Regions from separate parts of the Priestia sp. YIM B13491 genome, predicted to be linked through region 1. Evidence: riboswitches for the same ligand, from Rfam matches in the RefSeq annotation. Region 1 holds a riboswitch; each other region holds the start of a gene.
The links. Region 1 has a riboswitch for cyclic di-AMP ahead of ACFX4E_RS04040 (APC family permease). Riboswitches for the same ligand answer to the same signal wherever they lie in the genome.
Positions count from the first base shown of each region.

Region 1 (7,704 bases):
GCTCACGTAAAAGTAGCAATATGTATGGCAGTAGATCAAATGCTGACGAAAGAACTTTTATAAAATATAAGATAGAAAGACTATTTTCTCCCCGCTAAGAAAGAAAAGATAGGCTTATAAAAATAAACGAAATGCTATTTATTTGTATAGAAGAAATGTTCAGAAAAATTTATGTTAGAATTACTAACATTCGGTTGACAGGTGAACTAACATAGCATACAATGTAAATAGTTAATCCAAAGGAGGAACTGAAATGAGTGACAACATTCGAAGAAATACGCCACTTTTCCCAATTGGAATTGTGATGCAGTTAACTGAGTTGTCGGCTCGCCAAATTCGCTACTATGAAGAACATGAATTAGTTGCACCAGTAAGAACAGAGGGAAATCGACGATTATTCTCATTTAACGATGTTGATAAGCTGCTTGAAATCCGTGATCTTATTGAACAAGGTGTAAACTTAGCAGGTGTAAAACAGCTGTTTCATCTTCAAAAGGAGCAAAAAGGGCATAAGCAAGAAGAAAAAGTTGTGGCAGCAACAGCAAAGCCAGAATTAACGGACGATGAATTGCGAAAAATGCTTCGTGCAGAACTTATGCAAGCAGGCCGTTTTAATCGAGCAACTTTAAATCAAGGAGATATGTCCAGGTTCTTTCATTAATAAAGTTATCAATATTTATGCCGTTCGTATATGAGGGGTATAGATTATAAATATTATATAGAGATTTAGGGGAGGATCACACGATGGCAAAGTACACAAAAGAAGATATTTTCCGCAAAGTTCAAGAAGAGAATGTAAAGTATATTCGTCTTCAGTTCACTGACATTTTAGGAACAATTAAAAACGTTGAAATTCCAGTAAGTCAATTAGAAAAAGCGTTAGACAACAAAATGATGTTTGACGGTTCTTCTATTGAAGGGTTTGTACGTATTGAAGAATCAGATATGTACCTATTCCCGGACATTGATACATTTGTTATTTTCCCTTGGACATCTGAAAAAGGTAAAGTAGCACGTTTTATTTGTGACATCTACAATGCAGATAGAACTCCGTTTGATGGCGATCCACGTAATAACTTAAAACGTGTGTTAAAAGAGATGGAAGAGTTAGGATTTACTGATTTTAACCTTGGACCTGAGCCAGAGTTCTTCTTATTCAAATTAGACGAAAAAGGCGAACCTACATTAGAATTAAATGATAAAGGTGGCTACTTCGACTTAGCGCCAACTGACCTTGGTGAAAACTGCCGTCGTGACATCGTATTAGAGCTTGAAGAAATGGGCTTTGAAATTGAAGCATCTCACCATGAGGTAGCTCCTGGACAACACGAGATTGACTTCAAATATGCTGCTGCATTAAAAGCTTGTGATGATATCCAAACGTTCAAACTTGTTGTAAAAACAATTGCACGTAAACATGGCTTACATGCTACATTTATGCCAAAACCATTATTTGGTGTGAATGGTTCAGGTATGCACTGTAACGTTTCATTATTTAAAGATGGTCAAAACGCATTTTATGATGAAAACGGTAATCTAGAGCTAAGTGATACTGCTCGTCAATTTATCGCAGGTATCATCAAGCACGCACACAGCTTTACAGCAGTAACAAATCCTACTGTAAACTCTTATAAGCGTCTAGTGCCTGGATATGAGGCTCCTTGTTATGTTGCATGGTCTGCTCGTAACCGTAGCCCATTAATCCGTATCCCAGCTTCTCGCGGCGTAGGAACTCGTGTTGAGGTACGTAGCGTAGACCCAGCTGCTAATCCATATTTAGCAATGGCTGTTCTATTAAAAGCTGGTTTAGATGGAATCAAGAACAACCTTGAAGCTCCAAAACCTATCGATCGTAATATCTATGTAATGACAAAAGAAGAGCGTGTTGAAGAAGGTATCGTAGATTTACCTGCAACATTAGCTCAAGCTTTAGATAGCTTCCAATCAAACGAAGTTATGGTTTCTGCATTAGGTGAACACTTAGCAGAGCACTTCGTTGAAGCGAAAGAAATCGAATGGGATATGTTCCGTACACAAGTTCATCCTTGGGAACGTGACCAATACATGAGCCAATATTAATTCTTAAAAGTCCGAGAGATCGTTTATACGTTCTCTCGGACTTTTTTGTTTTCAAAATGAATAACATTGCGCATATTAAATATTGAACTAAACTGTTCATAAAATAAGTATAGCTGCCTGTCGTACAATTTACGGGAGGCTTTTTATTGTTTTGTTAGATACAGGAAAGAATTTAGTTATATGAATTAAAAAGGATAAGCTTTTTGTCTCATTGAATCTATATGTAAAAGTAGTGTATAACAGATAGAGAGATTGTTTATGTATTCACTCTGCACTTCAGTATAACTTCAGAGAATTTTCAGCCAGTCGTAGTATCATTAGAAAATACTGTTGGAGAGGAATGGAATGAAAATGCAAGAAGGGAATTTTTTCAAAGGTTTAGTAATAGGCATATTAATAAGCATTCCAATTTGGATTATTCTCATTGTTATAGGCGTTCTGCTTTTTAAATAGGTCTTAACGTTATAAATAATAGACCCTCTTGATCTATACTTTAATCAACCAGAATAGAATCTGGACCAAAAATATGTTAGGGGGGAGAGAAGATCCGCACGATGAATTGTGCGGATTTTTTTATTGGTAGGGTGAACGTAGATTTCATCTATTTAGTTGCTTCTAGCAGTTGATTGGAGGGAAAGGCGAAGACTCCTGCGGGAAAAGCGGAATAGGTGAGACCCCGCAGGAGCGCACGCGACGAAGAGGCTCACCAGCCGCCCGCGAAAAGCGAAGCCTTGCACGGAAATCAACAGCGATGTAACAAGCCATCCATACTAGCGCATTTATCCCATTTGTTCGTTTTTAGGTTGAAGTGATGTCGTTATGTCTCAATCTCCTTTTTTAGTAATTTTTCACTAAGTAGGCTAGTATACGTAGCACTTTTTTCCCCCATGCATATGTTAAAAATAAGGAGGGACAAGTAATATGAAAAAAATCTATCTTGATGCAGGACATGGTGGGGCAGATGCAGGAGCGGTTGGAGCAAACGGACTGTATGAAAAAAACTTAGTTTTAAAAATCCAACAATATTTAATAAGCTATTTAAATAGCACGTACAGTGATTTTACAATTAAAACCACTCGTACCACAGATGTTTTTTTATCGTTATCTCAGCGCGCTTCTCAAGCTAATTCGTGGGGCGCAGATGCATTTATGTCTATTCACGTAAATGCCGGTGGAGGAACAGGGTACGAAGATTATGTTTATAGAAGCGCTAGCAATGCCAGTAAAACGTTTCAATCGATTGTCCACGGCCAAGTACAGCCAGCGCTGCTGTCGTATAATCATCCGAATCGCGGTCGAAAATCAGCCAATTACGCGGTGCTTCGCTTAACAAATATGCCTGCAGTACTAACTGAAATAGCTTTTATTGATAACAGTACAGATGCAGCACTTCTTCAAAATGAAGCTTTTTTAAAAAGCATGGGTGAATCGTATGCAAAAGGAATTGCCGTATATTTAAATTTACCTCGTCGTGCAGTTCCAAACCCAAATCCAACACCAACTCCGAATCCATCGCCTTCTGAACCGGGTACAAAAACGTATACGATCAAGCAAGGAGATACGCTTTACAGTATTGCACAGAAGTACAAAATAACAGTACAGGCGCTTCAAGAAGCGAATACAGGGCTTTCTGATCCGTTAACACTGCAGGTTGGAAAAACAATCGTTATTCCTTCAGGAACTTCACCAACACCATCTCCAACACCACCTTCTGAACAATATCCACTTCCTAATGGAATTTTAAAACAAGGCGATTCTGGAGAAGCTGTGAAACAGCTTCAAAGAGCATTAAACGCGGTTAATTTTAAAGTAGGGTCAGTAGACGGAATATATGGAGTTCAAACGAAAGATGCAGTCAGACGTTTTCAACTTGTGTATCTTCCTTATGATGTAGATGGCATTTATGGTCCTCAAACGAAAAACAAGCTAGCAGCCGTTTTAAAAGCAAAAAGTTAAAGCAAAAAGGTCTTCTGTAAGCGGGCAGAAGGCCTTTTGTTTTTCTGTTAAAAGCGCCTTAAGCACTATTTTATGGTTTACGTAAAATAATGCTTTACAAACCATTTGTACGGGAGTATATTATCTAAGAACAAAGGATAGCTATGAAAGAAACATGTTATCGATCATACTCTTTAACCGAAAATTATATTGACCTGTTATCGCTTAATTCGTCAGAAGTGGGGGACCCAAATTTGTGCATTGTCACTTGGGGTGAATCCTTTTAAAAGGTAGGGCTACTCTCATAGCCCGAATCCGACAGCTAACCCCATAAGCGTTTTGGAGAGGAGGTTTAAGCTGTGTAAAAACGCTGAGAACCCTTAGTGTTTTTTTTGTGCGCTTTTTTAACATAAAAAGGTATTTTTAAGGAATAATATCACTTATTCATGAACTTGTAACGGAGCTTAGCAACGGACGGTCGATAGTAGCTAAGCAATCATCGGAGGGAAATTACGTGAACTATTCAGTTCTCAAAAGATTATTGATTGGAAAGCCGCTTAAAACAAAAGAGTTAGGCGATCAAAAGCTTAGTAAGCTTAAAGCACTGGCTATTTTATCGTCAGATGCTTTATCTTCAGTAGCTTATGGAACAGAACAAATTTTGATTGTACTTGCAACAGTAGGCGTCCTTGCTTATTGGTATTCAATTCCAATTGCGATTGGGGTATTGGTGCTGCTGACGGCTTTAATTCTTTCATACCGTCAAATTATTTATGCGTATCCGCAAGGCGGAGGAGCTTATATTGTTTCCAAAACCAATTTAGGAGAAAATCCTGGGCTTATCGCTGGAGGATCACTGTTGGTGGATTATATTTTAACAGTTGCTGTGAGTGTTTCAGCAGGAACCGATGCTTTAACTTCGGCTTTTCCAACGCTGCATCATTACAATGTAGTAATTGCGTGTATGCTGGTGATTTTTATTACAGTCTTAAATTTACGCGGGGTAACAGAATCCGCTTCTGTATTAGCTTATCCGGTTTATTTATTTGTTATTGCTCTTATTTTGTTAATAGCGGTAGGCTTTTTTAAAATAGCGACAGGTCAAGTTTCACCTGATCTTCATCCATCTCTCGGTACAGTAGTGCCAGGTATTAGTTTATTTTTATTATTAAAAGCTTTTTCATCAGGCTGTTCGGCATTGACAGGTGTAGAAGCTATTTCAAATGCAGTGCCTAACTTTAAAGAGCCAGGTGCAAAAAATGCGGTTCATACATTAATGCTGATGGGCGGTATTTTAGCCGTTTTATTTTCTGGCATCACGTTTTTAGCTTATTGGCTTGGCATTTCTCCAAAAGCAGATGAAACGGTTGTATCACAAATTGCATCGAGTGTGTTTGGACGAAATGGATTTTATTATTTTATTCAAGGTACAACAGCTCTAATTCTAGTGCTAGCGGCGAATACGGGCTTTTCAGCGTTCCCTTTGCTGGCTGTGAACTTATCGTCTGATAAATACATGCCAAGAATGTTTCAAATTCGTGGCGATCGACTAGGCTATTCAAATGGAATTGTGACCCTTGGAATTGCTTCTATTGTCTTAATCGTAGCTTTTAAAGGAGCGACTGAACAATTAATTCCTCTTTATGCAGTCGGGGTGTTTATTCCATTTACGCTTTCTCAAACAGGAATGATTGTCAAATGGCTTAGAGAAAAGCCGGCCGGCTGGCAAGGGAAGCTAACCATTAACTTAATTGGTGCCCTCATTACTTTAACGGTGCTAATCATTTTGTTTACAACGAAGTTTTCACAAGTATGGTCCGTGCTCATTTTCTTGCCGGTTATTGTCTATATTTTTCATCGCATTCATACGCATTATGAAGCGGTAGGAGAACAGCTTCGCATTAAGCAAGGAGAAAAGATTGGAAAGCTTGAAGGAAGTGTGGTCATTGTTCCTGTAGCAGGAATGACAAAGGTAGTAGAAAATTCATTAAATTATGCAAGAACGATTGGTGATACCGTTATTGCAGTGCATGTGGCCTTTGATCGAGAAAGCGAAAAGAGAATGGAAGAGAAGTGGGAGAAGTGGCAGCCCGATATTCGTATTGTTACGTTTCATTCTCAATACCGCAGCTTAGTGCGGCCGCTGTTTCGATTCATCGATATGGCTGAGGAAAAAGCGCGGGAAAACAATATGGCTATTACGGTCGTTATTCCGCAATTCATTACGAAAAAAAGCTGGCAAAATATCCTTCATAATCAGTCCAGCCTACTGTTAAAAGCACATTTGCTTTACCGTAAAAACGTAATCGTTACAACTGTACCGTATCGTTTTAAAAAATAATGAAACATGACTAAAAACCTCCAACTTAGATGTTGGAGGTTTTTAATTTTTAAATTCACATACACTAACCGTAATCGAATCTCATCAAAGGCGCAAACGGAGGGATTGTATGAGTGAATTAATTAAATTGTTGCGAAAGGGAAATAAATCGGCCATCATGGCCGCTATAGTGAATACCATTATTTCCATTATTAAAGGGGTTGCATTCGCTTTAACAGGGAATGTAGCAATGTTTGCTGAAACGATGCACAGCTTAGGAGATGCAGCTAATCAGTTTTTTGTCTTTATAGGTTCGGCATTAAGTAAAAAAGCCCCGACCAAACGATTTCCAAATGGTTTCGGCCGATTGGTTAATCTTGTTCTATTAGGAGCGGTTCTTGTAGTAGGGATTATGGCGTTTGAAACGATTAAAGAAGGATATCACCATATTCTTCATCCAACGAAGTCTTCAGGCTTTATTTTAAATATTGCAGTACTTGGCATCTCGGTATTGCTTGAGATGTTTGTCTTATTTAAGGCAATGAAAGAAATTTTGCACGATGTCGGAATGAATACCGCAGAGGTCAATGTTTTTACGCACAGCTTTGTTCATTTAAAGAAAGCAAAGCCAGCAACCAAGCTGGTCTTTATGGAAGATCTGGTAGCTACTGGAGGAGGCGTATTGGCGTTAATAGCCGTTTTCATTTCACGGTTTACACCTTTTCACCAAGCTGAAGGAATTGCTTCTATTTTAATTGGGCTTATGATGTTTTTTGTAGTAGGACGAGTATTTTTAGATAATGCTGCTGGAGCCCTTGGTGAAGCAGATAAAGAAATGGAAATAAAAATTGGCGCGATTGTCATGCAAGATGTACAAGTGCGTGATATTCAAACGTTAATGGTGATGAAAGAAGGGGAAGAGCTTCACGTTGAATTAAAAGTAGAAATTGATCCTTCTTTAACAGTGGCAGAAGCTGATGATATTAAAGATCGTCTGGAAAATCGTATTTTACAGGAAAAAGGAGTAACGGATGTCATTATTGAATTTGATGAAGATAATGGAATTCCGGACTGGGCGCCAAGTGATTTACAGCTTCAAAAAGAATAAAAACAAGGAAGAAAACAACTGTTTTCTTCCTTGTTTTTTTAGCTATATACTTTTTCACGTACGTTTGGAGAATCTGTTGAAGCTTTCGAGAAGTTAATGGTTTCACGTACAACGTAAATAGGTCTATTTTTACTTTCATCGTAAATTCTTGCGATGTATTGTCCGACTAGACCTAAACCAAGTAGCTGAATACCGCTAAAGAAGGTGATAGCTACCATAATAGAAGTCCAGCCAGGCTGAATATTTTTACCTATCAGCCAAA
Region 1 is NZ_JBHZOR010000001.1:790,943-798,646, forward strand. Features, by position in the region: gene ACFX4E_RS04015 (methionine gamma-lyase family protein) at 1-63, shown strand, start outside; gene ACFX4E_RS04020 (MerR family transcriptional regulator) at 254-661, shown strand; gene glnA (type I glutamate--ammonia ligase) at 745-2,079, shown strand; gene ACFX4E_RS04030 (hypothetical protein) at 2,702-2,836, shown strand; gene ACFX4E_RS04035 (N-acetylmuramoyl-L-alanine amidase) at 3,001-4,035, shown strand; cyclic di-AMP (ydaO/yuaA leader) riboswitch at 4,227-4,366, shown strand; gene ACFX4E_RS04040 (APC family permease) at 4,529-6,355, shown strand; gene ACFX4E_RS04045 (cation diffusion facilitator family transporter) at 6,465-7,442, shown strand; gene ACFX4E_RS04050 (glycosyltransferase family 2 protein) at 7,481-7,704, opposite strand, start outside.

Region 2 (7,704 bases), on a different contig from region 1:
GCGCTCCTGCGGGGTCTCATCTGTTCCGCTTTTTCCGCAGGAGTCTTCGCCTTGCCCTCCAATCAACACTTAGAGGCAACTAAACACATGAAAGCTACATTTACTATATCAATAAAAAAATCCGAACGTATTTGATTCTCAACCAAGAATCAAACTCGTTCGGATTTTTCTTCAATTAAAATACTTTCGTACCAGTCTCTTTTTATTGTTGCGATTGTGAGACTTTTTCCAAAATACGTCTTTTACGATAAAGCATCATTCCAACTTCCCCTATATCGCTAATTGCTTGTTTGTTAATATACGCTCCAAATACCATTCCTGCTATAGGAATCATTTGGAACAGCTTTTTCCAGCCCAAGTTGTCCCTGTAGGTTAGAAACACTTCTCTCCACCCTTGCAGCTGCTGCAAGCTCTGCGTTCGATTTCCGCTTGCTAATTCTTCTAAAATCGCACGTTTCCCTACAATGTCAGAAGACGAAAACTGCATGCATTTGACCATAAAAATTCGTTCCTCTTGCTCAGTGGGGTCGTACCCATAAGAAACAGCCACTTCTTGCAGTGTCTTAAGTGTAAGCCCTAATACAAAAGGAACATCAATCGCCAGTGTAAAAATCCCGCCTACCCCGGTTGTAGCTCCTTGCAGCTGTGCGTTCTTTTTTCGGACTTCAATAAAATGCTCTGCCAATTCATCCATTTCTTGCAGAGATAAATGCTGAATATCCTCTATCGAAAGTTGTTTCTTTTCTTGTAATTGTGCTGATGCTTTTTCTAGCGTGGCAGACGTATTAGCTAAATACTGGCCTCCATTATCAACATACTTAGCAATTTCATCTAATAATTTTTCTATTTTTTGATGAATGAACTTCGGCGTTACTTTATCTAAAGCTGAAAAAGGCAAACGAGCCAGCCGCTCCCAGAGAAAAAGTCCTTTTTGGTCTTTCTCCCACTTTTCAATTTTTCGTAACTCTACTCTTAACTGCTCATGCTCTGACATATCCTCACTCTTTTCCTCGATTTATCAGTTCTGCCCTACTTGTTTATTCCGCACATATTTAATGATAAAAAACAATGCAATTAAAACAACAATTCCGATTCCAATAGGCTGCATATATTGAGACACAATCGGCCCCACCTCTTTCCACTTAGGTCCTAACTTATATCCTAAATATACGTAAATAGCCGTTACTGGAAGCATCGCCACAAATGTATAAATAGAAAACAGCCATACATTCATTTTTGCCATCCCGCACGGAAAAGAGATAGCCGTGCGCACTCCTGGAATAAAGCGTCCAAAAAAAGCAACCCCGCTGCCGTACTTATTAAAAAAGCGATCGGCGGCGTCAATTTCTTTTTCTTTCACCAAAAAGTATTTTCCATATTTTAAAACCAGCGGTCGTCCACCGTAACGTCCCAGTGCATAAAGAGTCAACGGTCCACAAACACCGCCTACTGTACCTGCAAGGATAGCCAAATACAAGTTCATATCACCTTGGTACACCCAATACCCTACTAAAGGTAAAACAAGCTCTGCCGGGACAAATTCAAACGTTAATGCTAAAATTACGCCAAAATAAGAGAGCTGTTTTAGCGCTTCAATTAAAGAAAGTAAAACTGACTCTAACAAAAATTCTCCTCCTCATGTCATTAAATCTAAGACTGCAAAACTATAATTAACCGATTGATAGATAAAAACCAATGCGACATAGTTTTTTCCTTTCCCTCTTTACGTATTACGTACCACAAAAGTTTCAATAAAAAAAAGCGCTAGTTTTATCCAGCGCTTTTATAGTTTAAAGTTAATTTGAATAATACCTACTTTACGAAGAGCATCGTATAAAATAACTAAAGCCGGTCCTAAAAATAACCCGACAAAACCTAAAAGTTTAAATCCAATGTACAAACTAACTAGTGCAGCCAAAGGTGAAATACCCATATTTGTAGAAAATACTTTTGGTTCTACTACACGTCTTACTACCGTAATGACTCCAAATAGAATAAATAAGCCGATTGCTAATGAGTCATGCCCTTGCGTAAGAGCAAAAATCCCCCATGGAACGAGCACCGAGCCTGTCCCAAGGATTGGTAAAATATCGACAATTACAATTAATAAACTAAGAAGCGCGGTATACGGAACATCTAATAGCCAAAGCCCTACATAAGCCATTACAAACGTCATGACACTTAAGATAATTTGTGCCTTGATAAAACCAACCCCCGCTTGGATAAGCTGAGTGATGACAACTTGTAGCTTATATTTCGTTTCTTCTGTTAAAAATGACTTGATTTTATTTTTAATAGCAGGCAGCTCAAGGCTGATAAATACAAGCGCTACTAAATAAATAAGAAACTCTAATAGAAACCCAGGAACAGTAGCGGCAAAGCTAATGATAATTTCTACCGTACTTTTTAATAGAGAATCTAATGAATTTACGGTTTTTTCAAGCGTGCGCTCGATAGAAGAAATCACTTCTGTAGGAAGAGCGTTTGAATAGTATTTCCACTTAATAATAGTTGGATAAATCGCGGTTTCATAGATTTCTTTTACAAAGGAAGGCGCTATTTTTGAAAGAGCAACCACTTGCGTAACGATTGTCCGAACAATAAAAAATCCAATAAGTATGAGCGAAACAACATATAAAATGAAGGTCATAAGCACTGCATAGACTCTCTTCATTTTAAAAGATTGATGCAATTTTTGAACAATACCCTCAAGCGCTAATGCTGTTAATAAAGCAAACACAATCGGTAAACTGTAAGGGATTAACAAACATACGATTACTATCGAGGCGATGACCCATATTCGTTTTTTCCACATACTCTACTATCCCCCAACTAGCTAAGCTATCTCTATATTTATTGATAAAGAAAGGAACCAGTGACTGCTTTTATGTAAGAATAAAATTTGGATTTATTTATACCTGATGTTACATATTATAGGGTCAATTTCCATAATAATAAAGGAATTATTATGAAAAAAGCTACTTATTCTAATTTTTTGAATAGAATAAGTAGCTTTTTAATTTATAAATTAGCCGGCTCTCATGACCTCTGTACCTTTTTTAGGGTCAAATTTGCCTTCAGATTTAGACATCACAATTGCTGCTAGTGTGTTTCCTACTAAGTTAACAACCGTACGTGCCATATCCATGATTCTGTCTACTCCAGCAATGAAGGCTAATCCTTCTGCCGGAACACCGATTGTTCCAAGAGTAGCCAGTAATACAACAAATGATGTTCCTGGCACGGCAGCCATTCCTTTAGATGTAACCATCAATACAAGAATGAGCGTCAGCTGTTGAACGATCGTTAAATCAATACCGTACACCTGCGCTAAGAATAACGCTGCAATCGCTTGATAAAGAACGGAACCATCTAGATTAAATGTATAACCAATTGGTACAACGAACGATACGATAGCTTTTGGACAGCCCATCTTTTCAAGTTTTTCCATAATACGCGGAAGAACTGTCTCAGAACTAGATGTACTGTATGCTAACAACAGTTCATCTTTCATATAGCGGAACAAGTGGAAAATGTTAATTCCTGCCCATTTCGCGATTCCTCCTAATACAATAAGTAGGAAGAAAATTAACGCTAAGTAAACTAAGATAACAAGCTTTCCTAATGAAAGAAGTGACTCTAAGCCGAATTTTGAAACTGTTACACCAATTAAAGCAAATACACCAATTGGAGCCACTTTCATTACAAGGTTTACCACGTGAAACATTGCATGAGAAACGCCGTCGAAGAATTGTACAACTGGCTTTCCTCTTTCCCCAATTGCCGCTACTCCAAGTGCAAATAACACTGTAAAGAAGATAATTGCTAGCATGTCTCCTTCAACAATTGACTGGAAAAAGTTTGTTGGAACAATGTGTAAGAACGTTTCAGCCACTGACTTTCCTTCTTGCTGTTTTGATGTTTCAACGTATTGTGAAATATCACTCTTCTGTGCTGAATGAATGTCTACACCTTGCCCAGGATGAAAAATATTAGCAACCAATACACCGATTATAATTGCAAAAGTCGTAATAATTTCAAAATAGAGAATGGTTTTAACGCCGAGCTTTCCGACCTGTTTACCGCTCCCTGCTCCTGCAACTCCAACGACTAAGCTTGAGATAACAATTGGAATAACAATCATCTTAATTAATCTTAAAAATAGGTCTCCTAGCGGCTGTAGGTATGTTACTACACGCGGATCGTTAAACCAAATTACCCCTACAAGAACACCGAGGATTAATCCGGTAAAAATCTGCGTAGCCAAACCAAAACGAATTTTTTTCATAGATGTACCTCCCCAAAGATGTATGACATTTGTATATACTTTTCTGAAAAAACAAAAAAAGACTATTCTTAAGAAAGAACAGCCTTTTACTTACGCTATTTTGGGCTCTTTCTCTCAATGAAGCAAACGGGGTTAACTGTCGGATTCGGAATTGAGAGTTTCCTACCTTTTGTAAGGATTCACCCCAAGGCAGCTTTACTGCCGATAATGATTCCCCCGCTCTATACGATTAAGCTTATTATTCAGTTTTTATAAAATTAAAACGATCTATACGTTGTCATACGTTTTTTACAGTCAATAAAACTAAACAGAAGTCTTACTTTTACTTAACTTTATACTGCACAAATATTAATTTACTATTTTTCGACACGTTTTGTCAATACCCATGTTTATAAAACGCTTTCAAAAGGCGATAATATATATTTATGCAAAAAAGCTATTGCAACATTGCAATAGCTTTTTCTTGCTCTTTGAGTCTCTATTAGAAGCTTACGGGACTAAAGAACTCGCGTGTTTATTTTATAAAAATACAAAATATAGAATGGCTGCTAACACAATTCGATATAGTGCAAACGGTACTAATTTGATACGATTAATTAATTTCAGGAAAAAGCGAATAGATACCAGCGCAAAAATAAAGGCGCTGATAAAACCAGCAATAAAAAACGGTAGCGCATCTGATGTGAAATACTGCCAGTTTTTAACCAATGAAAGTCCACTTGCTCCTGCCATGATTGGCACTGCCATAATAAATGTAAAATCTGCCGCTGCCTTATGGCTCATTCCAAGAAGAACTCCTCCTGAAATCGTTGAGCCTGAACGAGAAAAACCTGGCCAAAGAGCAATACATTGAAACAGTCCTATACCCAGTGCTTGTCCATAAGACATTTGGTCCACCGTCTCTACACGCGGACGTTTAGGTCCAAACAAATCTGCTAGAATCATTAATACAGCTCCGACTACTAAGCCAATTAGCACCGTATTTAAAGAAAACAAATGTTCATCAATGTAATCATCAAACAAAAGTCCTAACACTCCTGCGGGTAACAAACCAACAATTACCTGCATTAAATTCAAGCGATTTGTCGGCCCAATTGGAGCAGCTGGCTTTTTTCCCAATCCTAATAAATTAATGAAACGATCTTTAAAAATAACTACTACTGCTAAGATCGACCCTAGCTGAATAACAATTTTAAATGTATTAGCTACTGGAGATGAAAATAATTCTTTGGAATTTAACCATAGGTCATCCACAATAATCATATGCCCAGTTGACGAAACAGGAGCAAACTCTGTTAAACCTTCTACAATCCCTAAAATGATTGCTACAATAATTTCCCACATAAAGCTATGTACCTTGCCTTTCTTTCAAATTAATAAGCTTATCGCTTAGTTTTACATGCTCAACTATTTTCCTATTTTGACACTTGCTTTTTTATCATAATTGTTAAAACTATGAAATACAATGTGTATTTGCAAAAAGATAAGAATCTTTAATAATTTGTAATAAAAACCTTACATGCTATAATCAAAAAACACGATATCAGCTTTTATTTATATTAGAAAGTAGTCACTATGTTCGGTATAAATTCCGGTTCCTTAGCTAAAAATGAATCATCTAGACTATTTTTCTTTAGTGTACAAAAATGACTAAATCATTATGTTTTTTCCATCCCCTTTACTGTCATCTATCATTTTAATCAACTAGTGCTTGCTTATACGGCATATCCCCTAAGTAATTTGAAACTTTTTTCTCTCTTTACTCGTATATAGTAGTATCTTTTTTAGGAGGCTTTTTACTATGAATGGAAATGTACGTACAATGAAATGGGTGACTGCTGGGTATGAAGCCTTGCTGGGAATTCCTTTAATTGGCGCCGGGATTGTTATGGGCTTTAGTTATACTCCTCTTTTTATTGGATTTATTCTTCATGCTATCACGCTCATTTTAGCTAATAGACGAGGGTTATCTGCGTATGGAAACATACTAGGGATTGTTACTTCACTGGTTGCTTGGATTCCATTTTTAGGGTTTATCATGCACATTATTACAGCTATTGTGATTGCAATCGATGCCGCTAGACAACGTTAATTGTCTAGCTTTTTTTATTTAAGGGTTGATTTTTTACCGAATGATGGTAAACTTAAGCCGTAAATTGAATAATTTGAATGTTATTTCTACTAGGGGTGTCTGATAGCTCAGACTGAGAGAAGAGTGCAATAAAACTCTTTAACCCTTTGAACCTGATTTGGGTTATACCAGCGGAGGGAAGTAGTCTTGAAAAGAATAGTATATGTTTATTCTTTTTTCGCCTATTCCATCGGGTTCTGTCTATCACAGAACCCGATTTTTTTATGGTTCGGTATAGCTACACTTTATGCGAAACCGGAGGAATATGTAATGTCAAAACAAAATGTATCAGTTTCTATGAAAAAGCCTTTTCCAAACAGTCACAAAGTATATGTCCAAGGATCCAGAGAAGACCTTAAAGTGCCTATGCGTGAAATTCATCAGTCTCCTACTACAGGATCTTTTGGGGAAGAAGAAAATAGTCCCGTACGTGTATACGACACGAGCGGTGTTTATACAGATCCCTGTTATGAAATTAATTTACAAAAAGGATTACCGGCTCTGCGCGAAAAGTGGATTGCAGAACGAAACGATGTAGAAACATATCAAGGCCGTACGGTTCAGCCACAGGATAACGGTTATTATGACGGTGATCCAAGAGATCAGTACGAGCGCTTTATCACTAAACGTTTACCTTTGCGCGCGAAAAAAAATCAAAATGTAACGCAAATGCACTATGCGAAAAAAGGAATCATCACGCCCGAAATGGAATTTATCGCTATTCGTGAACAGATGAATCCTGAAGTTGTGCGTGAAGAAGTAGCAAGAGGACGTGCAATTATCCCTAATAATATCAATCACCCTGAGAGCGAACCGATGATTATCGGCCGCAAATTCCATGTGAAAATTAATGCTAATATCGGAAATTCAGCTATTCGTTCAGCTATTGAAGATGAAGTAGAAAAAATGACATGGGCAACGCGTTGGGGAGCCGATACAATTATGGATCTATCAACAGGAAAGGATATTCACACAACACGCGAATGGATTATCCGCAACTCGCCTGTTCCTGTAGGGACCGTTCCTATTTACCAAGCGCTTGAAAAAGTAAAAGGCGTAGCAGAAGATCTAACGTGGGAAGCATACCGCGATACATTAATTGAACAAGCAGAACAAGGTGTTGATTACTTTACTATTCACGCAGGTGTTCTTTTACGTTATATTCCCCTGACAGCGAAACGTACGACAGGTATTGTTTCACGCGGAGGATCCATCTTGGCGCAGTGGTGTTTAGCTCATCATGAAGAGAACTTTTTATATACTCGCTTTGAAGAAATCTGTGAAA
Region 2 is NZ_JBHZOR010000021.1:12,411-20,114, reverse strand. Features, by position in the region: gene ACFX4E_RS27470 (hypothetical protein) at 1-66, opposite strand, end outside; gene ACFX4E_RS27465 (EcsC family protein) at 203-994, opposite strand; gene ACFX4E_RS27460 (DedA family protein) at 1,019-1,624, opposite strand; gene ytvI (sporulation integral membrane protein YtvI) at 1,784-2,815, opposite strand; gene ACFX4E_RS27450 (glutamate/proton symporter GltT) at 3,029-4,288, opposite strand; cyclic di-AMP (ydaO/yuaA leader) riboswitch at 4,395-4,534, opposite strand; gene ACFX4E_RS27445 (undecaprenyl-diphosphate phosphatase) at 4,808-5,632, opposite strand; gene ACFX4E_RS27440 (hypothetical protein) at 6,090-6,380, shown strand; TPP riboswitch at 6,462-6,576, shown strand; gene thiC (phosphomethylpyrimidine synthase ThiC) at 6,690-7,704, shown strand, end outside.
Region 2: it holds a riboswitch for cyclic di-AMP, as region 1 does, so the genes downstream of both, ACFX4E_RS27450 (glutamate/proton symporter GltT) here and ACFX4E_RS04040 (APC family permease) in region 1, are expected to answer to the same signal.

Region 3 (7,704 bases), 180 kb from region 1:
CTTTTCCAATTTCTCCTTTATAAAGAGCGTCTGATCCTTCTTTTTGAATAAGCTTTAATGTTTTAGCAAGATCGGCCTGAATAAGCTTATCTCCTTCTTTTAACGGCTTGCCATTCGGCACAAATACATTACCGGCCGTTTGGTATCTTTCAAGCTTGTCTACATTTTCATCAATGTACTGAGCCATCGACCAATTTACTTTGATTCCTTGTTCTGCTTGAGTAATAGCTGGTTTAATAACATCTGATAAGTCCATTGTTCCATAATCTTTAAGGGCTGTTTCTACTCCTTTTAGCGTACCAGGAACTCCAACTGCCTTTCCTGTTATGTGACGCTTACTGAAAGGGATGACTTTTCCTTTTGAATCTAAAAACAGCTTAGGCGTGACATCAGCTGGTGCCATTTCACGGCTGTCTAACATCGTAATTTTATCTTTCTTTTTTTCATAAATCATCATAAAGCCGCCGCCGCCGATACCTGACATCATCGGTTCCACAACGTTTAGAGATAATTGAATGGCAGCTGCCGCATCTACAGCGTTTCCGCCTTCAGCTAAAACTTTCCTTCCCGCTTCAGCAGCCAGTGGGTGAGATGCCGCTACAATTCCTTGTGTAGCACCTCGTTTCATTGAATGGTCGACACCCGGAACTTCAGCAGCAGCTGGTGTGACAACTAAACTTAAACTAAATAATGCAATAACCAACATCTTCATAACCTTCATCTGGGTCTCCTCCTTCAAATACATTATTTCACATCGTCTGAAACGATGGATTTCACAAAGAATAAATTGGCTTATTATGATATTTTTTACATATATGTATAAATAAAAAGCAAAGTAAATCAGACCTTTGCTTTTTTAGTTAATTGCATGTTTACCTTTTTCTCTATTCATTTACAATTATCTATATTTTCCAACAATTTATCCATAGGCTGATAGTTTCTTACTATTTTTGGAATTATGTAGACTGAACGCTCTAATAATGTAGAAAATCTAGCAGTTAAGAAGTCGTTGGACTTACATGCATTTCTTAAAATTTTTATAAATATTCTTATTATTATATAAAAAGCAATTCTTTATGAAAATCAGCATATGTTTCCTCAAAACCAAAAATAAAACAGGACTTTTGATTCACCGTCCTGTTTGCAGCATGTCTTCGACTTTTTTAATATCTCCGTGAGTAGGATTGATTTCCCGGGCATAGGCGATTTGTTCTTTCGCTTTTTCCATTTCTTTTAATTGAATATAGGTTTTGGCGAGTTCGAGCGGCAGCATAATCCCTTCAAAACCAAGATCTTGCGCCCGCTGCAAATAAGACAGCGATTTTTCGTAATTCCCTCCAAACATAAGCGGAGTTTCCCGGTATTTTATTCCTCGAACGAAGTGCGCCAAGCTTGAAGATGGATTTAATGTTAGTGCCTGATGAAGAGCTCGGTCCATTTCTAAATTTAATACCATTTTTTCAAAGATAATTGATTCTTCGATTTGCTTTGCTAAACAAACCGCTAAGTAACAGTACAAATCAGATGCTTGAGGTTTTTTCTTCATTTCTTGTTGAATTTCGCGTTTGACCTCTCTCCACTTTCCCTCTTCTAGCTGATTCATGACGTATTCTACATGTATTCCCACCACTTTGCCCTCCTTTTCCTCTTTATCATAAAGGATTTCTGCACAAATGAAAAAAGTAAGTGTTCTTCATTCTTCTCAAAAGATCGTTACCGTTAAAAAATAGGCAAATTTCTCAATCACTTAACCCAATTAGTACATAGGATATAGAGACTTTTACTAAAGGAGGTTACACATATGGGCGCAAAAGGCGGTTTTGGTTTTTCATTTATCGTTGTTTTATTTATTCTATTAGTAATCGTAGGGTGTTCTTGCTACTACTAATTTCTAGAGGGGATGAACATCATTCATCCTCTTATTTCAAAAAAAAACCATGCTTTCGCATGGCTACATACCGATTAGATGAATGAGTAGAGGAACTCATTGTTCGGCAATATTGAAGAAATTTTTGGTTTTTACTTCCGCCTAGTATGCCCTTTTTGACGGGGGCTATGCGTAAATAAAGTTAACGTTTAAAAGCGAAAGCCAGACGCACCTACAATAACAAGTAAAACAAATAACACAACGATTAACGCAAAATTTTGTTTTCCCACGTACCATCCCTCACTTCCTATTATCTGCTTTTAGTGTATGCAACAGCTTGGCAAAATGTTTAGGACAGGGGTGCGGATTTTTCCAATGAGAAAAACCTTCAAATTCCGCCAAAAAAAGTGAATCATATTTTTGTTTCTTTCGTTATATATAGTAAGAGATTTTTTACTATAAAAAAGGGGGACCTTTAATGCGCCGACATTCCAAATTGCCCATTGTTCTTGTCTTTGCCTTCTTTTTATTCATCGCAACTGTTTTGTGCGTAACCTCTTATATGTCTTGAACGTATAAATAATATAAAAAAATCGCCTTATCGAAGGCGATTTTTCTACCCTAGCATTATATCTTCATTTGGATAACGAACAGCTTCGCGCTTTTGCTTAGATAATGAAAACGCAAGCGTTAATGGCCCCACTTTTCCTAAAAACATGATAAAGATAATAATTACGCGTCCAAAGTACGAAAGTTCAGGAGTTGCTCCCATTGATAAACCTACTGTTCCAAACGCTGAAACAACTTCAAACATAATTTTTACAAACGGAAGGTTTTCCGAAATATTTAACAGGAAAATGGCCCCAAATACAAACATAATTGAAATCATCGTGATGGCTAGTGCCTTAAACACGTGAAGAGGAAGAAGTCGTCTCTTTAACAGCACAATATCTTCCCGGCTTCGTAAAAATGCCCATACAGAAAAAACAATCACCACAAACGTTGTTAGTTTAATACCGCCTCCTGTTGACGCACTTCCTGCACCAATAAACATTAATAAGACCATTAAAAAGACCGTTGCATCATGCAGGTGAGCTAAATCAATTGTATTAAATCCAGCGGTTCTTGTCGTTACTGCTTGAAAATAAGAAGCCCATACTTTGTCTCCTAATGATAAATTTCCGAGCGTATGCGAATTGCTGTACTCTAAGAAAAAAATAAAAAGCATGGCAATCACATTAATCGCAAACGTGCTGATAATCATAATTTTTGAATGCAACGTTAGTTTTTTATACGATTTTTTCACCCACATATCAGCAAGAACGGTAAACCCTAACCCGCCAATGATGAACAAAAAAGAAATCGTTATGTTAATAATAGGATCTCCAACATACTGTACTAAGTTATCAGACAGTAGTCCAAACCCTGCGTTATTAAAAGCTGAAATTGAATGAAACAAGCTAAAGAACAGCCCCTTAGACCATCCGAATTCCGGAACCCAGCGTATCGCTAAAAAAATAAGTGCAATAAACTCAATTAAAAATGAAAAGATAAACAGCCTTTTAACTAGCAGGACAACTCCGCCGACGCTTGTTTGATTTAATGCCTGCTGAACGAGCATACGCTCTTTAAATCCAATTTTTTTACCTAGCATCATAAAAATCAACACGGCAAATGACATAATGCCAAGACCGCCTATTTGAATTAACAGCATAATGATCGTTTGACCGATGACGGTAAAACGCGTACCTGTATCTACGACGGCTAAGCCGGTCACTGTCATAGCGGAAGTAGATGTAAAAAGGGCGTCTACCCATCGGATTGGCTCAGTAGTAGAAAAAGGCATCATCAATAGAAGAGCACCCATAATAATTCCTCCGCCAAAAATGGAGACAAGCAGCTGCGGAGGGGTGAGTTTAATGATTTGTTTTTTCATGAGTTAAACTCCTTCTTCTTCAAAACGGTTCAAATCGCGGTTATGTCCGATAACAATAAGCATATCTCCTTGTTCAATTATTTCATGCGCGGTAGGCGAAATCACCATTTCCCCGTCTTTTCGCTGAAAGCCGATAATGTTGCAGCCGTACTTGGCACGAATGTTTAAATCAAACAGCGTTTTATTATGAAGTTTCTTAGAGGCGACAATTTCGACAATACTATAATCCTTTGATAATTCAATGTAATCAATGATTTTTTCTGACACTACGTGATGAGCAATACGTTTAGCAATATCACGCTCAGGATGAATGACTTTGTCTGCTCCTATTTTCTCCAGCACTTTTTGATGATACATATTCACTGCTTTTACCCATACTTGCTTAACGCCCATATCTTTTAAAAGCATCGTTGCGAGAACGCTTGCTTCGATATCATCCCCAAACGAAATAAGAGCATGATCAACATTGCGAATACCTAGCCCCTTTAAGCTAGCTTCATCAATCGCGTTTGCTTGCACAACATATGTAGCTGAGTTGCTAAATTTATTTACTACCTCCTGATTGCGGTCAATAGCGAGCACATCCACATCCAGATTAGCAAACTCTTCAACCAAACTGCCTCCAAAACGACCTAATCCCAATACAGCAAACTGTTTTTTCATAATGTATTTATTCCTTTCTTCAACTGCTGTGTGTTCTCTTAGCTTATACTTTTTCTAAAAAATTACATCTTTTTCTTAAAAAAAGCGCAAAAAAACACAGGAAGGCTCCTGTGTTTTTTCACACTCTTCCCCCTCAAAACGCTTGCGAAGTTAGCTGTCGGGTTCGGGTTTTAAGAGTAACCCTACCTTTTTAAGGATTCACCCCGAAGCACAATATGTGCGTAAATAATGGGTCCTCCGCTCCGTAATGGATTAAGCGATTTTTATTCAAATGTCTATGATCTATTTTTTAGAATAATCGATTCGATTCATGATACGTTTCACTTCACGAAAGCTATCTTACTCCTGTGAATTTTGTCTGTCAAGATATTTTTAGGGAAGACCTCACTTGCCCTGCAAGCTGCAAAAATCATATAAATCTAAACTGACAATCATTTTGTGAAATTGATCAAATAAATTAATAACAGCTAAAAGCTCTAACAGCTGCGTATCACTGTAAAATTTCTTTAATTGATCCATATCAGCATCGGTCAACTCCCTTGGACGCACTCGGTATACATCAATAAATCGAAACAGCAGTCGATCTTTTTCTTCCAGCTCTTTTTCTCTTAACACTTTTTGATTAAGCGTCTCATCGCCTACATATGACATGCTCATACATGTCTCACAGCCGTTAACACCTGCTAGATAAAGCCTTATTTTTTCCTTAGTCTCTCTCTCTACTATATCGCTGTTCCAAAGCGTGTTGTAAAGTTCATCATACAATCTTTTTACATGCGGAATTAAATTCAATGCTTTTTCAAAATTTGTTCCCTCTTCGTTTGCTAACAAAACTCTTGCCATTTTTTACTCACTCCTTTTTAATTATTATAGTAAGAAAAATGGAAATTTCAGATTACATATAAAACATTTTATCTACTATTACTAATCAAATGAAACGTTAATGAGAAAGAAGGTTTTCAATTGAAAATTGATGAAATTGATTTATCGATTTTGCAGGCGCTGCAGCAAAACAGCCGCCTTTCCTTACGAGAGCTAGGAAAACAAATTAACTTGTCTCCTCCTTCGGTGGCAGAGCGAGTAAGGCAGCTAGAGAGCTTTGGTGTTATAAAAGGGTATACGATTGATATTGATTATGAAAAGCTGCACCTGCCCGTGTCGTGTTTTATTGAAGTAACGATGAAAAACGGCGAGCACGAGCGTTTTAAACGATTTATTTCTCATTATCCCTACGCTTTATTCTGTGAACGCATCGCCGGGCAAGCCTGCTTTATTACAAAGCTTCAGCTTCCTCACCTGCACGTACTCGAACAATTTATTAACGAAATTACACCTTATGCCAAAACGATTTCACACATCGCCCTTTCTCACGTAGAGATGGCTCCTGCGTTATTGAGTCATTTAAAAGATGAAAAGTGATTGAAACGTAACGAAAAAATCCGAACGATTCATCGTTCGGATCTTCTTTCCACTAAACTACTTTTGTCCCAAGCTCTTTTGTTCGTCCAACAGCATAAAAAATAACCCTCCAAAGCTGGAGGGTATAAATTTTCCGAATAATGAAAGTTTTACAACTTCATTTTATCAGGTGCCGACATTTCTGTCTACTTAAAAATGTAAAAGAGCTCTCTATTAATAGAAAGCTCTTTTACCTGCTTGTTTTTTGAAAACAATCAATCTATATAAAAGGGAACTACCTAAGGTTGAACGTCACGTGAAACCTTGGCAGTTCATCCTGGATATAGCGGTTGATATGATTCAAAACAAGTTCTTTCATCATTTCTTCTTTGACTTCTGATTCCGTTTTTTTATCTTTTTGTTTTAAAATAAAAATGTAATAGACTTTACCCATTTTAATGGGCTCACTACTCTCTCCGATGTGCTGTTTTTTTAAAACATCTATAAAAGAGGGAGATAGACTTGAAAGCTTTAGATTACCAGCATTCTCTATTTTGCTGATTGTCTGGACATCAGCATATTTTTTTTGAACGTCTTGAAGGGATATTCCCTTTTGCAGTTCAGCCGCAGCGGCAGAGGCATCATGTAAAGTGGAAAAAGCCAGCTGCGTAAAAGCTACACGCGTTAGATCGTTTTCAATACGTTTATAGTAAGCAGTTAGTTCATCAGACGTAATTTGTTTACGGAAATATTCTTCTAATTTAAACTGATTCGTTAGCTGGTTGGTTACATCACTGGAACGAATATTTAACACTTCATAACCTTGTTTTCTTGTATCCTGGTCATATGAGCGTTTAATTTGCTTCCACATATCCTCGACTTGTTTTTGTACTTTATCGCTTGTCTTTAGATGCGAAATTAAGATTTTTTGCATAACAAGCTGCCGCAATAACTCTTTGCGGTAGCTTGTATCATTTAGCGGAGCATCTGGATTTAAGAACCCTTCAACGGCTAAAAAACGGTTGAATTCAGCTCCTGTCACCTTGCCTCCCTCATACGCTGCCAGTTCTTTGGTAGAAGATAGCTGACTAATTTCTACAGAAGGAAACATCGTGTTTGAATGCTTCCCTCCGCAGCCGGTTAAAAATCCGAACGCTGTTAATACTGCTAGCAGCAGCTTTAACGGTGTTGAACTCATCCATTGTTATCCTGCTGCTCTGAAAGCTTCAGAGAAATAGTTTGTTTTTTTCCATTTCGATACACGTCTAATTTTACCGTGTCTCCTACTTTGCGTTTTGTGTATAGATATTGACGTAAATCACTGGATGTTTTGACTTCATTTCCATCGATGGCAACAATCACGTCTTTTGATTGTAAACCTGCATCAGAAGCAGAAGAGAATGGTTCAACCGTCGTTACGACAACTCCTTCAGACGTATCGCTGGTTAGGCCTAGCTGGTTTTGTTTTGTTGCAGCTGAAAGCTGACCTACATCTTGAAGACCTACCCCCATATATGGACGCGTTATTTTTCCGTTTTTCATCAGCTGTTCAATCGTCGGCTGCACTTCATCACTTGGAAGAGCAAAGCCGATGCCTTCTACATTGTCTTCTGAAATTTTCATACTGTTGATGCCGACTACTTCACCGGAAGAATTGATAAGTGCACCGCCGCTGTTTCCTGGATTAATCGCCGCATCCGTTTGAATTGCATCTACGTTCCAATTTTCTGAAATAGGGACAGAGCGTTTTGCTGCGCTCACAATACCTTGTGTGACCGTACGAGAAAATTGTTCACCAAGAGGATTTCCGATTGCAAGCACCGTTTCACCCGCTACTAAA
Region 3 is NZ_JBHZOR010000001.1:975,432-983,135, reverse strand. Features, by position in the region: gene ggt (gamma-glutamyltransferase) at 1-721, opposite strand, end outside; gene ACFX4E_RS05015 (tetratricopeptide repeat protein) at 1,130-1,627, opposite strand; gene ACFX4E_RS05010 (YjcZ family sporulation protein) at 1,802-1,888, shown strand; gene ACFX4E_RS05005 (YjcZ family sporulation protein) at 2,077-2,157, opposite strand; gene ACFX4E_RS05000 (TrkH family potassium uptake protein) at 2,484-3,803, opposite strand; gene ACFX4E_RS04995 (potassium channel family protein) at 3,807-4,466, opposite strand; cyclic di-AMP (ydaO/yuaA leader) riboswitch at 4,591-4,735, opposite strand; gene ACFX4E_RS04990 (carboxymuconolactone decarboxylase family protein) at 4,851-5,309, opposite strand; gene ACFX4E_RS04985 (Lrp/AsnC family transcriptional regulator) at 5,430-5,885, shown strand; gene ACFX4E_RS04980 (peptidyl-prolyl cis-trans isomerase) at 6,160-7,062, opposite strand; gene ACFX4E_RS04975 (S1C family serine protease) at 7,059-7,704, opposite strand, start outside.
Region 3: it holds a riboswitch for cyclic di-AMP, as region 1 does, so the genes downstream of both, ACFX4E_RS04995 (potassium channel family protein) here and ACFX4E_RS04040 (APC family permease) in region 1, are expected to answer to the same signal.

Region 4 (7,704 bases), on a different contig from region 1:
ACCTCCAGTTACAGAGTTAAAGTCCCCGCCTGCTTCTTTCAAAACAGGTGCCGATTCACCGGTAATGGCCGATTCATCAACAGATGCCAGTCCTTTAATGATTTCTCCATCTCCAGGAATCATTTCGCCTTGTGAAACGACGACGATATCTCCTTTTTTTAGTTGCGATGCCGAAACTTGTATCATTTGCCCGTTTTGAAGTTTATTAGCTGTAATATCACCTTTCGATTGCTTTAATGAGTTTGCCTGTGCTTTTCCTCGACCTTCTGCTAATGCCTCTGCAAAATTAGCAAAAACAATTGTGAAAAATAACACGAGAGATACGGCAATATTAAAGCCTGCGCTTACTGTACTTTCTCCGAAAAGATCTGGAACAACAGCTAAAAAAAGCGTAATAACAAACCCGATTTCTACTACGAACATGATAGGGTTTTTTATCATCGTTCTTGGACTTAGCTTGATAAAAGCCTGCTTTACTGATTGAATAAAAATCGATGAAGTTTGTTTATCTACAGCACCTTGAATGTGACTGTTACGATCCAATTCAAGATTATTCGTAAAATTCCGTTTATTCATTATAATCCTCCGCTTTCTTGATTACAGTGTCAAATACTCAGCAACCGGCCCAAGTACAAGCACTGGGAAAAACGTAAGTGCCCCTACAATAACGGTAGTTCCAATTAAAATGCCGCTAAATAAAGACGTATCCGTTTTAAATGTCCCAGGTGTTTCAGGAACAAGCTGCTTAGATGCTAGTGAGCTCGATACCGCCAGCATCGTAATTAGTCCGAAGTAGCGTCCAATATACATAACAATTCCCGTAGAAATGTTCCAAAACGGAGTTGCGTCACCGAGTCCTTCAAAACCAGAGCCATTGTTTGCTGCTGATGATGTAAATTCATACAGTGCCTGGCTTAACCCGTGAAAGCCTGGGTTTGATATACCTTCTATTCCTAAATGAGTAGTTAGCGCTACGGCTGTTCCTCCTAAAATTAGCAGCGGCTGCAGAATAAGCGTCACGGCGATGAGCTTCATTTCTTTTCCTTCAATTTTTTTACCTACGTATTCTGGTGTTCTTCCAACCATTAAACCTGATAAAAATACGGCGATGATGACGTACATCATGACATTCATAAATCCTGCTCCGACACCGCCAAATACGGTATTTAACATCATATTTCCAAGCGTTAACAACCCGGTAAGAGGTGTAAGGGTATCGTGCATGGTGTTGACCGCACCTGTTTCACTTGCTGTCGTCACGATGGCGTAAAGAGTCGACATACCGACACCAAAACGAACTTCTTTGCCTTCCATATAACCGCTCGCTTCATTTAGATGAAAAGCATCAAGTCTTGGATTGCCGCCCCACTCTGTTACAAACGCTGTGCTTAAAATAACGATAAACAGCATACTCATCGCTACAAACAAGATGCGGCCTTGCTTACGCTGTCCGATCATTTTTCCGTACGTAAAAGGAAGTGCTGTTGGCAATAAAAGCATAAGGACAATTTGTAATACATTGCTCAACGCGTTAGGATTTTCAAATGGATGGGCTGAATTAACACCAAAAAATCCCCCTCCGTTGTTGCCTAGCTCTTTAATTGAAAGAAAAGAAGCAACTGGTCCCCTTGCTATTTGCTGTGTTGCCCCTTCTAATGTATGGGCAGTCACCGTTCCGCTTAACGTTTGAGGGACACCTGAAATCATAAATAAAATGCCGGTTATAAAAGCGATAGGAAGTAAAACACGCGTAATTGATTTCACAAAATCAACAAAAAAGTTTCCTATTTCCTTCCCTGCCAACCCACGAATAAACGCGATTGCTACTGCAAATGCCGTTGCTGGTGCAGCAAACATCATAAATACAACGGCTGCCATCTGCGAGAAATAGGACAAACCTGATTCACCGCTGTAATGCTGCAAGTTCGTATTTGTCATAAAACTAATGGCCGTGTTAAAAGCAAGGGCCGGATCCATTCCTTTGATGTGGCTTGGGTTAAGCGGCAGTACCCCTTGAAACCGGAAGATAAGATACACCACAAAAATCATAAACGTATTCGCCAAAACGAGAGCAATTGCATATTGCTTCCACGTCTGATTATGCCCTTTAATTCCTGCCGCTTTAAACATCACCGATTCTATCTTTCCTACCAAGCTAGTGTTTTTATCGTTTGAAAACACATTCGCTATATAAATACCTACGGGCTTTGCAATAAGCGCTACAAAAACAAGCAGTAGCGCAACTGATAGTAGAAAAATCCCCACGTTTTATTCCTCCGCTTATTAAAATTGTTCTGGATTTAACAGTACATATACTAAATAAATTAAAACGAGAACTGAAATACCTAGCAAAATGAACGACACGTTCACTTCTCCTCTCTTTCGTCTACTACACGAGACGACCAGCAAATAATTCCGTACATAGCAGCTGTTAATATGACAAGCGTTCCCAGCATGATTATATCCAAGTTGCTCCCTCCTAACTGTTTCTTACCACCAATGATTAAGCGTAGTGACTGTTACCGTGCGTAAAGCATCACGCCCAAGTGAGCTAGCAGCGAAAGGTTATCTTTGATTATTCCTAACGTATTGTTGATCTCGTTTTAAAAGCCCTACTATATCCTCTTTACGGTGCAGACATAAGCTGCTCTCCTATTTTTCCATAAAAAAACCGCAGAAGAGAGTCCTCTTCCGCGGTTTAATGCACGACAAATAAGCCGTGATCGACACGAATTTTTTCACTCCCAAAACGCTTACGGAGTTAGCTGTCGGATTCGGGTTATGGAAGTAACCCTACTCAGTTAAGAGATTCACCCCTAGTACATACGTACAAAATATTGGGTCCCCCGCTCATAATTGATTAAGCGTATATTTGTTATTTAATTTTTAGACTTAATTATGGTTTTTACTGCTGCGTTTAATACTTTGATTAGCTAACATAGACAAATAGCGGTTTGCTAGATCAAAAGATTGCTGATCACATATTGCACGATATTCAATCATTTGAATCATTTGCTTAGATAAATGCATGTTAACGCTCCTTTCGCCTATATTTTGAAAGGAACGCGCTATCCGCTTTTATAGAAAACGGCCACGATTACACCATCCTCTCTCTTAACGCTTACGAAGTTAGCTGACGGGTTCGGGTCAAGAAAGTAACCCTACTCAATTATGAGATTCACCCCTAGTAATTGGTTCCTCCGCTCTTTCCCTCTCTTTCAGGAAAGACTCAGCGTTTCACTGTGGAACGTTTCATGAGAGTAATCTTACTCCTGTTAAAATTTACTGTCAACAACATTTTTTGAAATTTTAAAAGCTTTATTTTTTGCTGTTTATTCATTATTTTAAAATAATAGATTCAAAGAAAAAAGCGTTCTTATCTCCTCGATAAGAACGCTTTTTTTAGCTCATTTTCTCAATTTCATTTACAAGAATTGAAATGGCATCCGTTTTTGTTGCTTCACGCATTGTACGCTTCATCGTACTTGCCTGCTGCTGAAGCTCATTTACTTCACGCAAAAACACTTCTTTTGTTAACTGTTCTTCTTCCACAACCATACAGTAGCCTTTTTTCTTAAAGGACTGTGCATTTAAAATTTGATCTCCTCGGCTTTGTGCTTTTGACAAAGGAATAATCATCATCGGTTTATGAAGGGCTAAAAACTCAAAGATAGCATTTGATCCGCCGCGTGTAATCACATAATCAGTCGCCGCTAGAACATCTGGAAGCTGTTCATTTACATATTCTAACTGACGGTAGCCCGACTCTTTTTCAAGGCTTGTATCAACATTGCCTTTTCCGCACAGGTGTACAATTTGAAATTTCTTTTGCAGTTCAGGCAAGGACTCTCGAACAATCTCATTGATGCGACGTGCTCCTAAACTTCCGCCCATAATGGTTAAAATTGGGCGCTTATCATAAAAGCGAAGCCAGCTTTCCCCGTTCGCTGCGCTTCCGCTAAATAATTCTTTTCGAATAGGTGAACCAACAACCTGCACTTTTTCTTTTGGAAAATAGTTTGCCGCTTCATCAAAAGAAGTGAAAATTTTAGTGGCAAATTTCTGCGCAATTTTATTTGCCAGTCCCGGTGTTAAATCACTTTCATGAATGAACACGGGAATGTTTAGCGATTTAGCAGCCATTACAACAGGGACTGTGACAAAACCGCCTTTTGAAAACACAAGAGAAGGCTTTAACTTTTTCAGCACGCGACGTGCATCGCCAACTCCTTTTGCTACTCGAAATACATCTTTTACATTTTCCATATCTACGTATCGACGCAGCTTCCCGCTTGAAATCGCATGATATGGAACGTTTAATTTTGTAATTAATTCTTTCTCAATACCATTGTGAGAACCGACATAATGGATATCCCATTTTTCACTGTCTAATTCTTTCATAATGGCAATGTTTGGTGTTACGTGTCCAGCTGTTCCGCCTCCGGTAAAAACGATAACTTGCTTACTCATTTTTTCTTCCTCTCTTTACTTCACTTAATGGATCTGTTTTGACATCAATTTTTATCTGATCTTTTTAGCATGCAATCTGACATGTAAAACGATGGTTTTATTATAGCATTTTTCTTTTTACATATGTATGATAAGGCGTATAAAAGCATGCTATACTTTTCATAGGGAGTGATGATAATGAACAAATCTGCACCTATAGTAAAAGGTGATACGGTGGATTCCGAAACGCGCTGTACACACTATCATACGGATAAAGATATTATTGCAATAAAATTTTATTGCTGTAATACATATTATCCATGCTATCAATGTCATAACGGATATGCTGATCATGATATTAAAAAGTGGCCAAAAGCTATGTTTAATGAAAAAGCTATTCTTTGCGGAGTATGTAAACATGAGCTATCAATTCATGAATATTTAACCTGTAACTCGACTTGCCCTCACTGTCGTTCTTCTTTTAATCCTGGATGCAGCCTGCATGGACACATTTATTTTGAACAAAAAAGCTGAACAAAACATTGTTCAGCTTTTAAAATAACTGCTCATCTATATTTATAATGGAAGGAAGCAGACCTGGGAACAATTCCTCAAGCTCTTCTAAACGCAAGGAATAATAGTGCTGCGTACCTTCTATACGTAGTTTGATAATTCCAGCTTCGCGAAGTACTTTAATATGATGTGATAGCGTTGATTTTGATACATTTAATTTTTGATAATACGAACAGGTCTGCTCCTTTCTTGTCGCTAAACACTGTACAATTCGCAGCCGGTTAGGATCACTCAACGCGTGTAAAATAGGCGTTAATTTAATTTCAGATTTCGGTGGTTGATAAGGTTTTCTCATGCTTAAAATATAACACAGCTTCTTTTGTGTATCAATGTTCGATAACTTTCGAACTAAATTCCTTGCACTGTTATTTAATCGATGTTATAGTTTCATTGTTCGATGATATTCGAACTTATCTTCATTTTAATCATAAATTGAATGAAAGATTAAAAACAAAACAAATAATATAAAGCACCATCATTATTAAAGGAGGAATCACCCATGATTCATTTACAAGCTTCAATGAAAGTTAACCCAGCAAAAAGAGAAGAATTTTTAGAAAACGTACAAGAACTAATTAAGCATTCTTTACAAGAAGAAGGAAACAGCAACTATCAACTATTTGAAGATGCTTTTACACCTAACACATTTATGATGATTGAAGAGTGGAAAAGCGAAGAAGCAATTCAAGCACACAATAAATCAGCTCACTTCCAAAGTTTTGTAGCATTTGCTCAAACTGGCGTACTTGTAGCACCTTTAGATGTAAAAACATTACAAGGTTAATCATAACTTCTTTGAAAGGATGACGCATCATGAATGAAGCAATTCGTACAATTCAAGATCATCGTTCTATTCGTCAGTATACAGACGAAGCAGTAAGTGACGAGCATTTAGATACGATTATTCAATCTGCTCAGTCAGCCGCTTCTTCTATTAATGGACAGCAAGTGACTATTATTAGCGTCCAAGATAAAGAAAAGAAGAAAAAACTTTCAGAGCTTGCCGGCAACCAAGCGTGGATTGACCAAGCTCCTCTATTTTTAATCTTTTGTGCAGATTTTAATCGTGCTAAGATTGCAGCTGAACTTAACGATGCCCCTCTTGGCGTAACCGATGGGCTTGAGTCAATTTTAGTCGGGGCAACTGATGCTGGAATTTCTTTAGAAGCCGCAACAGTTGCAGCAGAATCACTCGGTTTAGGTACAGTTCCAATCGGAGGAATTCGCAGAAAGCCGCTAGAAGTCATTGAACTGCTAGATTTACCGGAATACGTATTCCCAGTAAGCGGTCTTGTGGTTGGACATCCGGCAGATCATTCTGCGAAAAAACCTCGATTGCCACAAGCTGCTGTGCACCATCGTGAAAGCTATAATCATGACTTAAAGTCATTGATTCAAGACTATGATGCTGAAATGGCAGAATATATGAAAAAGAGAACAAACGGTGCTGATGACCGCAACTGGTCACAAACTGTATCAGCTATTTATAAAACCATTTATTACCCAGAAGTTCGAACTATGCTTGAAAAACAAGGATTTAAATTCGAATAACCAAAAGCTGCGATGAACATCGCAGCTTTTTTATCTACTTTAACAGCGTGCTGAATAGACTAAAAGTAATACTCGATAAATGAGGTGTTGATATGGAGTTTATTTTAATTTGTAATTTTCTTTTAAGCGCAACCGCAGCGTTTTTATTGGTGCCGGCTTTTACAAAAAAGCACACTCTTCACGTGACTTTACTTTCTCTCCTTTTCCTCCTTTCAATTGTTCCGACTTTTCTTCTTGCTAATCCACATATCGGCGTTTTACCTTGGGCTATTCGAGACGGTCTTCTATTGTTCGCTGCTTTCCTTTTCTTTTGTTTAACCTTCACTTCAAACAAATGGAAAACGCTTTTGTTTTTTCTTCTATTTTTACTGTCGATTGCTCCTCTTTCCTACGTCGTATATGATGACTTCACGCATACGTATATAGATGCCAATATTGGGCTTGGCCTAGGCTTTTTACTGACATGGCTCTTAACAGCTCTGTACAATATTTTGGCTATTCTTCGATTTTTTCGTCAGAAATCTCAGTAAACACATCAAAAGTTAACAAACAAACGAATAGTTGATTTTATTTAGTATACGCTAACAACTGCACAGTCCTTCTCTTTACATAAAGCTGTGTATACTAAAAAAGGAGTGATACTTGATGAAACGACTATTCGTAATGGCAGCAGTGATTGCCTTCTTGGCACTTAGCCGCATGTTAGTATTTGCCGCTGAAACACCTCCTGCTGCAGATGAGCGAACAGCTCAAAATGCAGAAGTTCGCATCGTTCATGCTTCACCGGATGCTCCGGCTGTAGACATTTTTGTGGATGACAAAGCTTTAGTAGAAGGAGCAAAGTTTAAAGATGTCGCCAACTCTTTGCCTTTGGCAGCCGGTTCTCATAAAGTAGAAGTATACGAAGCGAAGACAAAAGGAACAAAAGATTCCATCATCGAAGCTACCCTTGTTGTAGACGGTGGAAAATCGTATACAGTGGCCGCTGTAAATAAAGCAGAAAACCTTGAACTGCAGGCTTTCACGAATAATAAGCAAGGAATGGATGGAAAAGCAAGCTTACGTGTTGCTCATTTATCTCCTGATGCTCCTGCGGTAAACGTAGGTCCTAAAGGTGCTGCTCCTTTATTT
Region 4 is NZ_JBHZOR010000003.1:249,737-257,440, forward strand. Features, by position in the region: gene kdpB (potassium-transporting ATPase subunit KdpB) at 1-576, opposite strand, end outside; gene kdpA (potassium-transporting ATPase subunit KdpA) at 598-2,259, opposite strand; gene kdpF (K(+)-transporting ATPase subunit F) at 2,284-2,370, opposite strand; cyclic di-AMP (ydaO/yuaA leader) riboswitch at 2,735-2,877, opposite strand; gene ACFX4E_RS12130 (hypothetical protein) at 2,893-3,030, opposite strand; cyclic di-AMP (ydaO/yuaA leader) riboswitch at 3,103-3,245, opposite strand; gene ACFX4E_RS12135 (undecaprenyldiphospho-muramoylpentapeptide beta-N-acetylglucosaminyltransferase) at 3,403-4,470, opposite strand; gene ACFX4E_RS12140 (CHY zinc finger protein) at 4,648-4,983, shown strand; gene ACFX4E_RS12145 (ArsR/SmtB family transcription factor) at 5,003-5,317, opposite strand; gene ACFX4E_RS12150 (putative quinol monooxygenase) at 5,522-5,806, shown strand; gene nfsA (oxygen-insensitive NADPH nitroreductase) at 5,836-6,573, shown strand; gene ACFX4E_RS12160 (hypothetical protein) at 6,666-7,103, shown strand; gene ACFX4E_RS12165 (DUF4397 domain-containing protein) at 7,219-7,704, shown strand, end outside.
Region 4: it holds a riboswitch for cyclic di-AMP, as region 1 does, so the genes downstream of both, kdpF (K(+)-transporting ATPase subunit F) here and ACFX4E_RS04040 (APC family permease) in region 1, are expected to answer to the same signal.